4 regions of the Paenibacillus sp. J53TS2 genome follow, and region 1 is predicted to be linked to each of the others. Evidence: predicted binding sites of a transcription regulator. Region 1 holds the regulator's gene; each other region holds the start of a gene.
The links. The regulator Rex, encoded in region 1, represses fermentation and respiration genes when NADH is low (regulators of the CRP and FNR family bind a similar motif). The targets are predictions, from matches to a motif close to TTGTGAAATATTTCACAA.
Positions count from the first base shown of each region.

Region 2: the regulator Rex is predicted to act here: its motif matches at 1,260-1,277, upstream of hydE ([FeFe] hydrogenase H-cluster radical SAM maturase HydE).
Region 3: the regulator Rex is predicted to act here: its motif matches at 1,233-1,250, upstream of KJS42_RS06835 (phosphoketolase family protein).
Region 4: the regulator Rex is predicted to act here: its motif matches at 1,627-1,644, upstream of KJS42_RS03475 (DUF2249 domain-containing protein).

Region 1 is NZ_BOSK01000004.1:186,624-189,745, forward strand. It holds gene dinG (ATP-dependent DNA helicase DinG) at 1-1,398, shown strand, start outside; gene KJS42_RS10995 (redox-sensing transcriptional repressor Rex) at 1,417-2,085, shown strand; gene KJS42_RS11000 (amidohydrolase) at 2,082-3,122, shown strand, end outside.
Region 2 is NZ_BOSK01000016.1:35,178-38,299, reverse strand. It holds gene KJS42_RS21875 (2-oxoacid:acceptor oxidoreductase family protein) at 1-23, opposite strand, end outside; gene hydE ([FeFe] hydrogenase H-cluster radical SAM maturase HydE) at 118-1,176, opposite strand; gene KJS42_RS21865 (RNA-binding S4 domain-containing protein) at 1,674-1,955, opposite strand; gene KJS42_RS21860 (HU family DNA-binding protein) at 1,955-2,227, opposite strand; gene yabN (bifunctional methyltransferase/pyrophosphohydrolase YabN) at 2,412-3,122, opposite strand, start outside.
Region 3 is NZ_BOSK01000002.1:490,856-493,977, forward strand. It holds gene KJS42_RS06835 (phosphoketolase family protein) at 1-1,171, opposite strand, end outside; gene KJS42_RS06840 (GntR family transcriptional regulator) at 1,438-2,166, opposite strand; gene KJS42_RS06845 (SMI1/KNR4 family protein) at 2,675-3,122, opposite strand, start outside.
Region 4 is NZ_BOSK01000001.1:731,670-734,791, reverse strand. It holds gene KJS42_RS03490 (TIGR04053 family radical SAM/SPASM domain-containing protein) at 1-642, shown strand, start outside; gene KJS42_RS03485 (DUF2249 domain-containing protein) at 713-949, opposite strand; gene KJS42_RS03480 (hypothetical protein) at 950-1,309, opposite strand; gene KJS42_RS03475 (DUF2249 domain-containing protein) at 1,327-1,560, opposite strand; gene KJS42_RS03470 (YwiC-like family protein) at 1,789-2,511, shown strand; gene KJS42_RS03465 (DRTGG domain-containing protein) at 2,564-3,122, shown strand, end outside.

The DNA.
Region 1 (3,122 bases):
AAATACTTTACGGTGGTCCATACGCTGACCCGGTTGTTTAAAGACAGCAAGACAGGGCAGTTGGCTAATCTTCGGAGCTCGATAGATGCGTCGTCCGCGGAGAAAGCTGCGGAATGGTGCGCAGTGATCGATGGCATCTACCCAACGTTGGTGGATGTGAAAGAGAGCTGGGACAAGCTCAGCGAGCTGCTGTTCAGCTTGATGCCGGATCGCAGCGATGCGGCCCCCGGCGATCCGGGGCAATTCGTATATCGGCTGCTGCCGACCCGAAAGCCGAAGGATTGGGAGACACTGACCGCGCTCGAAAACCAGATTTACGTGGGTCTGGGCGACGTGCTTCGCAAAGGGGATCGTCTCATGTCTGAGATTCGGGAGGAGCAGGATGATTATGCTGCGGAAAGCCTGCTTACCGATATCAGCGGCTTGTTTAAGGATTTAGCTGGAGAACGGGAATCACTGCGGTTCTTCATGAAGCTGGAAAGCGAAGACACGGTTTATTGGATGGAAGCCAACGGGAATTACCGCAGCCGCTCGCTGCAAATGTACGCGGTGCCGATTGACGTTAGCGCCCAGTTGAAGGAATTTTTCTTCGATCGGAAAAAAAGCGTCGTTATGACTTCCGCGACATTGTCAGTCGATAAGTCGTTTCAATATATGATCGAGCAGTTGGGTCTGACGGAGGCGGCGGAAGAGGAACGGTTGATTACGTCGATGTTGCCATCTCCGTTTAATTACCGGGACCAGGCACTCTTAGTCATTCCACGTGATTTTCCGAGCGTAAAGGGCAGCGTGGGAGATGATCACTTCATTAACACGTTGGTGCAGTCGTTGGCAGATTCCGCGGTGGCTACGCAAGGCCGCATGCTGGTGCTGTTTACGTCCTACCGGATGCTGAGACAGGTGTATGACCCGCTGAAAGAGTTGCTCTCGGCGCAGGGGATCACCGTCATCGGGCAAGGGATGGACAGCGGTAGCCGTACCAAGCTGACTCGGCGCTTCCAGGGTCAAAATGCATCGGTGCTGCTGGGGACGAGCAGTTTCTGGGAAGGGGTAGATATCCCCGGCGAGGCGCTGACAAGTTTAGCGATCGTGCGGCTGCCTTTTCAACCGCCGAACCATCCGCTGGTGGAAGCCAAGAGTGAGCGACTGCAGCGGGAGAAGAAAAACCCATTTATGAAGTTATCCGTCCCGCAGGCGGTTATCCGCTTCAAGCAAGGATTCGGGCGACTCGTCCGTTCCTCGCAGGATCGTGGCATCGTAATCGTTTATGATACCCGTATCCTGGAGTCTTACTATGGGAAGTATTTTTTATACTCTTTGCCCGGACCGAAGATGGAGCATATGCCGATGAATCAAATGGTACCTCGCATCTCGGAATGGTTGAATCCCGAAGCCTAAACCGCTTTATTGATCGCATTGAAGAATAGGGGGAAACGAAGCATGAAGTCAGAAAAAATTTCGGACGCCGTCGTCCGCAGACTGCCGGTTTACCTGCGTTTCTTGAACGAACTCAGCCGCAGGGAGGTCCCCACGGTCTCCTCGCAGGAGCTGGGCCAGAAGTTGGATCTGAATCCCGCGCAAATCCGCAAGGATTTAGCGTATTTCGGCGATTTTGGTCGGAAGGGGATCGGCTATGACGTGGCTTACCTAATCGAGAAGATTCAACAGATTCTCAACCTGGACCAGCAAATTAACGTGGCGTTAGTCGGTGCCGGTAATCTAGGGCAAGCCCTTTCGAATTATAATGCTTATTTGAAGGATAATATGAAAATCGTCGCCGTGTTCGACGCATCGCCAGCAAAGATCGGTACCCAAATCAACAACATCACGATTCAACCGATTGAGGAGCTGGTAGCTACGGTACGAGCGAATAATATCCGTATTGGGATCATAACGGTACCTGACACAGAAGCCCAGCGCGTGGCAGACGAGCTGGTTGCGGCCGGGATCGGAGCCATCCTGAACTTCGCGCCAACGATTCTCAAGGTGCCGTCGGAAGTGCGGATTCATGCGGCCGATTTCACTACAGACCTGCTTAGCTTGGCATATTATCTGGAGGATGGAAAGGAACAAGCCAACGTATGAGTCGTAAATGGTTAATTAAGAACGGGACGTTTGCCGTACTGGAGACCAATCGCCCCGTGATTCATGGATATATGCTTGTTGAAGGCGATTCGATCACCTATATCGGAGAAGAGCGCCCGGAAGGCGTGGAAGGCGCCGAAACGTTTGACGGCAAAGGCTTGTTATTTTTGCCAGGACTGATTAACACCCATGGTCATGCGGCGATGTCGCTGTTGCGCGGTTATGGGGATGACATGGTACTGCAAACCTGGCTGCAGGAGAAAATGTGGCCGATGGAAGCCAAGTTTACCGCTGCTGACGTTTATGCCGGAACGGCGCTGTCCGTACTGGAAATGCTTAAAGGCGGTACGACCACGTTCTTGGATATGTACGATCAGATGGACGAAGTCGCCAAGGTTGTCGAGGAATCCGGCATTCGCGCCGTACTGATGCGCGGAGCGATCGGGCTATGCTCGCCGGAAGAGCAGGATCAGAAGCTTAAAGAAGCGATCGCGTTTGCCCAGAATTGGCACGGTAAAGCGGAAGGACGCATCACGACGATGATGTCGCCTCATGCGCCATATACCTGTCCGCCGGCTTTCATCGAGAAGTTCGTACAAGCCGCCCACGATCTCGATCTACCGATGCATACGCATATGTCGGAGACACGCGCCGAGGTGGAGCAGAACGTGAACGATTACGGCGTTCGCCCGGTAGAGCACCTGCGGAAGCTGGGCATGTTCTCCCGCCCGACGCTGCTCGCCCATGCCGTACATTTGACGGACGAGGAAATCGAGGTCTTGGCTTCTCATGGCGTTACCGTCTCTCATAATCCGGGTAGCAACTTAAAGTTGGCCAGCGGCGTTGCCAGAGTACCGGAGCTCCTGAAGAAGGGAGTCGTGGTATCGCTGGGTACTGACGGTGCAGCCAGCAACAATAACCTGGACATGCTGGAGGAGATTCGTTTGGCCGCGCTGATTCATAAAGGCGTATCCGGGGATCCGACGGCGATTCCGGCTCTAGAAGCACTCAAGATGGGGACGGAGTACGGCGCGAAG
Region 2 (3,122 bases), on a different contig from region 1:
TTCGTTTTGGTCAATATGCTCATTCGCCATGTCTCCTCTACGTTTAGTTGTGAAATATTTCACGAATAATAGCGAAAGAAATCTCTTGTTCGGTCAATCCGCCCACAAATGCGCATATTATGCATGGCGGCGCGTACCTGCCGCCTTCAGGCTGTCCCCCCTTCCCATATCTACGGAGAATCCCGCGGCTCCAATCCGGAGCTCAAGGCAGTGCCTGCATTGCGCAGATTCGTCTCCCGTACAGATTTTGTTGTTGTACAGGGCATATTTCTGGCGAACGAAGACAGGGGACAGGTTAGGCATGACCACATTAGCCCCAACCTTCAGCGCCAATTCTCTGCCTTCGGGGTTTAACGTGCCGAGTGCGGTCGTTGCGGGAATTAAAGCATTGGGAATGAATAGGCGAGTTAGGGCCACCATGATCAGCGTATCCTCCAAAGATCCAGCTTTCGCCTCACCAAGCGGGGTCCGATCATGAGGAATAAACGGCCCGATGCCGATCATATCCGGATTTAACGTCTTCAGATAATTCATGTCCTCCGCTAAATCCTCCGCGGTTTGGCCGGGCAGCCCGACCATGAACCCTGCACCCACCTGATAACCGATCGACTGTAGCGTCTCTAGGCACTTGCGCCGGTGATCAAAAGACATGGATGGATGCAGAAATTGATATAGCCTTCGGGAAGCGGTTTCGTGACGCATCAAAAAGCGATCCGCCCCCGCTTCATACAGCAAACGGTAGGTTTCCTCCTCCCGTTCGCCAATCGACAAGGTGATAGCCGCATCCGGAAACTCCGATTTGATCTCCCGGATTAAGGCAGCCAGCAGATCGGCCGTATACCAGGGGTCCTCGCCGCTTTGGAGCACAAATGTGCGGAAACCCAGCCCATACCCTTCCCGGCAGCATTCGAGTATTTCCTCGGGACTGAGCCGGTAACGCTCAGCGTCGCGATTGCCGGCCCGCAACCCGCAATACAAGCAGTTCTGCCGGCAGTAGCTCGAAAATTCGATCAAGCCGCGCATGTACACCTTGTTCCCGTAAGCCTCTTCCCGTCTCAGACGAGCAAATCGGAAGAGCTCCCCGCGGGTTTCGACATCCATATGCCCCAGCAAATAGACGAGCTCATCCTTGGAGAGCTCTCTCCGGGCATAGAGCTTGTGCACAAGCTGTTTCATCAGTCGATCATCCCTTTTGGATAAACTGGATTATGGACCTTTGTATACCCTATGGCTGTCATGAAAAATGATGAATGAAGTAATTGTGAATATTTTCACTTTGTAAGCGTTTTAATTAATGTTCGCGAATAAGATCACCCCGGTTTCAGGATAAAGCTGCAGTCTGAGCGAAGAAATGGGCATGTCGTTGGGTTCGTTTGTTGCTTCATACTTTGTTCCGTACAATGAATAGGATCGTTAGTTCGACTGTTGTTTGATCGATGGGTGTGATTTCGGTTCGTAGATGCGTGCTACGGTTGCAGCGTCGTTGAATTTCGACATGAGGTTGATCAGAGGTGTTTTCTAAGAAGCAGGTGTGCTTAATCGAAAACGTTAGTAAATGTGTATTTAATATATTACCACGATTTCACAGTTTAGCTAGGATATTTTTTACAACCTAGTCGGAGATAAAAAAAGCATGTCCCGAGTTAACGGAACATGCTCTGAGCTTCGCTATTTCAGGACCAGTCCAGACCGGTATCCTTCGCGATCGGCTCTTCCTTGATTAAGGTATACATGGTCGCAGCTTCATCCTTACGAGTCGTTTCGACAAGTCGTTCAACGCGCACGGTCACCAGCTTCTGGCCGAATTGAACCGTGATTTCGTCGCCAACTTTAACGGTACTGCTCGGCTTGGATTCGCGCCCATTAATGAGGACTCTGCCTTGTTCGGAGACGTCCTTGGCCACCGTGCGCCGCTTAATTAACCGCGATACCTTCAGGAATTTATCAAGACGCATTATTTTACAGCTTCTTTAAGTTTGTTACCCGCTTTGAATGCTGGAACATTGGAAGCCGGGATTTCGATCGTTTTGCCGGTTTGCGGGTTGCGGCCCGTACGACCGGAGCGTTTACGAGTTTCGAACGTACCGAAGCCGATCAATTGTACTTTGTCGCCGCCAGCAAGGGCATCGGTAATTTCACCGAGGAAACCGTTCAATACGGATTCAACGTCTTTTTTTGTCAAACCGCTTTTGCTGGAAATGTTGTTGATCAGATCTGTCTTGTTCATTAATAATGCCTCCCAATAATAAAAGAAATAGGTGATACCTTGGCACTACAGGCACTAGGCCTGTCCAGGGCCAGATGGTTATCTTTGTATGAGTATTCTTGCTTGATTTTAAAAATCCTGCACTGCTTGGAACTTTTTTTTTGTTTTTTTCGCAAAAAAACCGAAATTTAGGCCTTTTCTCCCATCATTCCCGTTCTTTCGACTTAGCCTCAACCCATAAAACGTCCATTTCTGCTAACGTGCTGTCGCCGGGGGGTTTCCCCAGTTCGCGAAGCCGTTCCTCAACGTAATGGAAGCGCGATGTGAATTTGCGAATTGTTCGAGTTAGGGCTTGCTCCGGGTCGGCCCCGATGTAACGGGCGGCATTCACGACCGAAAACAACACGTCACCCAGCTCCAGCTCTTGCGACTCAGGATCTTGCTGTTGCGCGATGGCCTCTTTCAGCTCGTGGATTTCCTCCTCCAGCTTGGACCAGACGCCGTCGATGTCCTCCCAGTCGAAACCGGCCTTGGCCGCCTTTTTCTGGAGCTTGTACGCCTTCATCAAAGCCGGCAAATCCCGCGGTACCCCGCTGATCGCCGATTGGCGTTCGGGTTCGATACCTTTGCGCTTCTTCTCCTCGACTTTCATCGCTTCCCAGTTGTTCAGCGCCGCCTCGGCGTCCTCCGCGCTCAAATTGCCGAACACGTGCGGATGACGGTATATCAGCTTCTCATTCAGCTCCTGGATAACGTCATACACCGTAAAAGCGCCGGTCTCCTCCTCCATCTGGGAGTGGAGCATGATTTGCAGCAGCAGATCGCCGAGCTCCTCACGCATATGGTCGGGATCGTCGTCGTCGATCGTCTCCAGCACTTCGTAGGTTTCTTCGATGAGGTTCTTGCGGATCGATTC
Region 3 (3,122 bases), on a different contig from region 1:
CGGAGTTATCGAGGGCATAATCCCGGAAATTCGGGAGGCGCAGATCCTTCACGAGACGGCCGGCGTCGGTAACTGGATTTTTGCCCATGCGGCGGTTGCCCTTCGGCAGGATTTCGGCGAGTTCGTCTCTCAAACGACCGTTCTCGTAGAACAGCTCTTCCGGACGGTAGCTCTTCATCCATTCCAGCAAAGCCGGAGCGTGTTGCATGTTCTTCTGATCGACCGGAATCGGTACTTGGTGGGCACGGAACGAATTTTCGTTCGGTACGCCGCCCCATTCCTTTGGTCCCGTCCAGCCTTTCGGGGAACGGAATACCAGCATCGGCCATACCGGACGAGTAGCGTCCCCGGTTTCGCGCGCATGCTTCTGGATGGCTTGGATTTTCTCAACGATCGTGTCCAGCGCCTTCGCCATCGCCGGATGCATCAACTCCGGATCTTCGCCTTCTACGAAAATCGGTTCCCAGCCCATGCCTTTGAAATAAGCGGTCATTTCCTCGTTCGTTTGACGAGACAGGATCGTTGGGTTGCTGATCTTAAATCCATTCAAGTGCAAGATCGGCAGAACAGCGCCGTCCGTGATCGGGTTGATGAACCGGTTGGAGAACCAAGAAGCCGCAAGCGGTCCGGTTTCGGCTTCCCCGTCGCCTACGACGACCGCCGAAATGAGGTTCGGGTGGTCCAAAATCGCGCCTGCGCCATGCGAAAGCGAATACCCCAATTCCCCGCCTTCATGAATCGACCCCGGCGTCTCCGGTGCTGCGTGGGAAGCAATCCCGCCCGGGAAGGAAAATTGCTTGAACAACTTCTTCATCCCTTGAAGATCCTGCGTAATTTCCGGATAGATTTCCGTGTAGCTGCCATCCAGGTAAGAGTTCGATACCATCACTTGCCCGCCGTGACCCGGTCCTTCGACGTAGAACATATCCAGATCATATTTGCAGATGACCCGGTTCAGGTGGGCGTAAATGAAGTTTTGGCCCGGAATCGTGCCCCAGTGCCCGATCGGCTTGACCTTCACATCCGAATCCTTCAACGTTTCCAGCAGCAGCGGGTTGTCCTTCAGGTACAACTGCCCCACCGAGATATAGTTCGTTGCGCGCCAATAAGCGTCCAGCTTGGCCAGGTACGTTTTGGAGGAATAATCGACTTGCGTCATCGTAAATGCCATTTCTTCCACTCCCTTTGTTTTTTCTTTCTCTGATCTTGTTCTGTTGCGTTCGATTCTAACCTTGTGAATGTTTTCACCTATACTTCTATAATAACGACCTTTTCAAAAATTGATACGGTCCAATTACGTGAAATATTGAACATACTATGAAAATTGATCGGTCCGCCGCTGCATCTTTCAGTGCCTTTAGCATGCCCATTTTCCCGTCACCGGATAAAAAAAGCAGGCCGAACCTAGGTTCAGCCTGCTTGGATGTCATTCCGCACTTATTTCTCTTGTACCGAAACGAACGTATTAAATTTCGAATATTTATAGTGGAACCGCATGTGCGAGAACTCGAACGGCGTGCCGTTATCTAAGAAAAAGATCCCCTCCATAATGCTGACCGGCTCATTTGGTGCCAAATGCAGCAGCTCCTGGTCTTGCAAATTGGACGGCTCGGCGTAGATCGACAGGAACGACTTGGTCACGGCCAAGTTCCGCGAGTCCTCCAAATAGTTGAAGATCGATCCCTCGATAATCGTCTGGTTCAGGTCCTGCACAATTTTGATGGGGATGTACCCCGTTTCGATCATAAACGGCTCCTCGTCGAAGAGGCGCAGACGGACGATTTTGTACACGAAATCATGCGGCTCCAGAAACAAATCGCGCTGCAATTCCTCGGTCGGCGGAATCACCTCAAAGCTGAGCACCTTCACCTTCGGCTTCTTGCCGTGCATCTGGAAGTTGTCGGTGACCCCAAGATTGGAGCCTTCATAGTTGAAGATGGACTCATTTTTTATGTATAGGGGATTGATGAACGTGCCGGAACCGCGCTTCTTAAAAATAATGCCGTCATGCTCCATCTTCGTCAGCGCGCGCTTCACCGAACTGCGGCTCACCTGGTACGTCTCGCTCAGGCTGCGCTCGTCTGGCAGTCTCATATTCGCAAACTGTCCGGAGAAAATCTTCTCCTTCAGGTCGTCTATGATTTGCTTATAGACTAATTGTGCCATGGGGTACCTCTCCTTCTCCTCTTATTCTACCCTTTTTAGGCGGAACGAGGAACTCCCTATTCCCTATTCTCAACGAGAGTCGAGAGGATTATCTATGAAATTTCGAGTATAATGGGCTATTCGGCGATGATTCGCCATATTGTATTCGAAAAATCATATACAATTGCTCGTCTGAAGCGGAAAAGGCCTATTGTATATGAAAAATCATATATAATAGGTCGCTGAAAGGGCAAAGTGGCTTATTGTATACGAAATATCATATACAATGGGCCCTTCGGTGATGATTTCCCATATTGTATTCGATAAATCATATCCAATTGCTCGTCTGAGGTGGAAAAGGCCTATTATATATGAAAAATCGACTCCATGCGGCAAAAAGGGACCGCCAGGACCTAGGATCCTGACGACCTCTTTGGGAATCCGGACCCACACTCGCGCACGGACCGCCGCATTTTAAGCGAGCAACTGTCACACACTCGCGTGACCCGTCATGGTTTGAACCTGGCGGCTAACCTTGCTGCGCCCCGCCCGTCAACCCGCGGACGAACGCCTCGAAGCTCGGCGCCAGGCGGGTGACTTTCTTGCTCGCTTTCTCGACGTAAACCACTTCGGGTTCGCCGTCGTTGGCAGATTCGCGGTAGTCGAGCATAACCACCCCGGCGTCGGATGGCGTATCGCAGAGGACAACGCCGAATTCGGGATACCCCTCCCGCTCGATCGTCGCGCGGCTCCCGGCGGCTCCGCACAGCGAGTGCGGTTTCTCGCGCCCGATGCCCATGAGACCTAAAATTTCGACGGTCTCGCCGGATTCGCTCCGGAAGTATCGGCCCCGGGGGATTCCGCCATTATGCACTTTCATCAGGTTCACGTAAAAAGCCGGCAGACGGAAAACAAGCGACTCCTCCACGGACTCGATTAATGCGTCAGTTGGCGGTGCGGAGACGTACTTTTCGGCC
Region 4 (3,122 bases), on a different contig from region 1:
CCGATTCAGATCAACACGACGGTGTCCCGTTATAACCTGAACGATCTGCCGCGAATTGCGGAAACGGTCAAAGGGATGGGGGCGGTGCTCTGGAGCGTGTTCTTCCTTGTACCAACGGGGCGGGGAATGACGAAAGACATGATTACACCGGAAGAGCATGAGCAGGTGATGATTTGGCTGGCGAACCTGCAACGGGAGATGCCTTACGGCATTAAAGCGACGGAAGCGCCCCATTACCGCCGGGTATTCATGCAGCAGCAGAGGCGAATCGCCGCTTCCGTAGAGGGGGGCTCGGCAACGCCCAAACGAATGGATGTACTCGGCCGATCGCCTAAAGGCGTAAACGACGGAGACGGATTCGTATTTATCAGCCATATTGGCGAGGTGTATCCGAGTGGTTTTCTGCCGGTGAATTGCGGAAGTGTCCGAGACACTTCGTTGGTGGAAATCTATCGAAATTCGCCGATTTTGCAGCAGTTAAGAGATAAATCCTTGCTTAAGGGCAAGTGCGGAGCCTGCGAATTCAAGGAGCTATGCGGCGGCTCCAGGGCAAGGGCCTATGCGGTTACCGGTGATTATTTGGAAAGCGATCCGTACTGCTCCTACATTCCTCGGGGCTACAACAGTCACGATCAACCGTGAGCAAATTCACGCAATGCAAAAAGGAGGCCGATCGGCCTCCTTTCATTCTTGTAAATCCAACGGATGGGCATTAGGATGGAAGAGGTTCAAATGTCACTTTCCAATGATCCTCAGCCAATTGCTCGGAAGCATGGCTGTAGCCCTTACCTTCAAGCACCTTTAGAAGCGGGACGGGATTCATGGTGGCGTGCAGAACGAAAGTCTCGCCCTTTTCCAGCTTCCCGACCGTGTCCATGATCACACTGAACGGTTCCTCGCCTCGGCGAAGAAACGGGCGAACGTCGAGTTCAACAATGCGGTCTGCCATTTACACATTCACCTCCACGTCGGTCCGTTCGGTTGCAAACGCTTGGCACAGCCGTGCCGCACCGCTAAGTCCCTTCATGCCGCCGTAAAGAGTATAGAAGAACGAGTCCGGCGCATCCAGCGAGAAGGACAAATACTGCTTCGGATCGATCCCTAACATTTTTTCAAACAAGGTGGCGGTGTCATAGGCGTAGAAACAGAAATACGTGTATTGAAATTCCGGCATTTTCTCGGCGATCGTGAGGATCTCACCCGCGTACCGCTCGAGGTTGCTCTCCGCCTCCTGAATCATGCGCAAGGCATCCTCCAGTTCCACGGCGATTTGGATCGTCTTGTCATCGATAACCGTAATCGTAGCCATAGGGCATTCCCCCTGCTTTAATTTTTGCCGATTTTCACCTGGAACATCTCGGGCCCTTGCTCAATGTACTCCCAAGTAAAACCGCCGGGATGCATCGCTTCGAACTGAAAACGGAGCGGCACCGGGTCATGGTCGTTGATCAGCAGCATGGCTTCCCCCGGCTCCAAGGAATTGTAAGCGGCAAAAATCGTCTTATGCTTGAGCTGCGGCGGATATTCGGTAGCGTTGACAGTAGCTTTGAATTGACTCATGTGAAGTCCTCCTAAAGTTAAAAATTTAACGATTCGACCTCATTATATCAACGGGAAGCAGAATGATTGTGATATCAGTCACAAGTCAATTGCCGGTGAAAATTTCTGTTTGGATTTGTCCGGAAGACGCCATGGTTCCAGTGATTCCTGTCACTGGGATGCTTAGGCCTACTGATTATAATGTCCGTAATTTAGGCTTTACACGAAGATGAAGGAGGAACCAATGACGTGCGAATCCGAGATTATATTCCCAATCAGCACGGAGCCTGGGCGATGCTGGTCGTTCCGTTTCTGTTCGGGATGCTCGCCTCTACCCCCGGGGCGATTCACGGACTGTTGTTTGTTTGCTGGCTTCTGATCTATTTGCTGATGTTTCCCCTGTTGCAGTGGATTCGGACGGGAAAAGCGGCCCGCTTCCGCAAACCGGTGCTGTTCTATGGTGCGCTGTTAGTCCCTGCGGCGGCCGCTTTGGTTCTGTTCCGTCCCATCGTTCTGCTAATGGCGCTCCTCTTCGTTCCGCTGTTTGCAATCAATGCCCTCTATGCCAAGCGAAAGCGAGAACGCGCTTTGCTGAACGATATTGCCGCTATCGTGCAATTCAGCCTGATGGTATTTATCTCCTACAAACTTGGAGGAGGGACCGATCTCCGGCTGGCTATGGAATTGTTCCTGATCAGCACGGCGTACTTCATCGGAACCGCCTTTTATGTAAAAACGATTATCCGCGAACGGAACAACAAGCGATTCTATGCCTATTCCGTAGCCTACCATCTGGTCCTGGCGCTTCTGGGGCTCTGGCTTCTGTCTCCGGCATTGGGACTGGCTGCAGTGGTATTGCTGGCACGGGCGGTCTGGTTCCCACGGACAGGAATCACCGCGAAACCGTCCGGTATGCTGGAAATTGTCTATTCTGTTATCGTTCTTGCCGCCGTCTGGATGACCTACGCTTGAAGGTGTATAATGAATACAGAATAGTACAGATTCGGGCAGGGGGGTATAACAGTTGGAGGGACCGGAGGAAAGCGTCACAAAACACGAACAGCTGCTCCAGCATATCGAAGGACTGAAGATCGGGACGAAAATATCCGTACGCAAGCTGGCCAAAACGCTGAGCGTCAGCGAAGGCACCGCTTACCGGGCGGTAAAGGAAGCGGAGAACCTGGGGATCGTCATTACGAAGGAGCGGATCGGCACCGTTCGCGTAGAGAAGAAGCCGCGGAACATCTCCGACCAGTTAACCTTTGGCGACGTGGTGGACATCGTGGAGGGCCATGTACTCGGCGGTGGGGAAGGTTTGGACAAAACGCTGAACAAATACGTCATCGGTGCGATGAAAATCGATGCCATGGCCAGATACATCGACGCCGGCAGCCTGTTGATTATCGGGAACCGCGACAATGCCCATTCGCTGGCCCTGGAGCAAGGCGCCGGCGTGCTGATCACCGGGGGTTTCGGGACGAGCCGCGAGGTCAAGGCTTTGGCGGACAAGCTGTCTTTGCCGATCATTTCATCGCGTCATGATACGTTTACCGTCGCTTCCATGATTAACCGCGCGTTGTTTG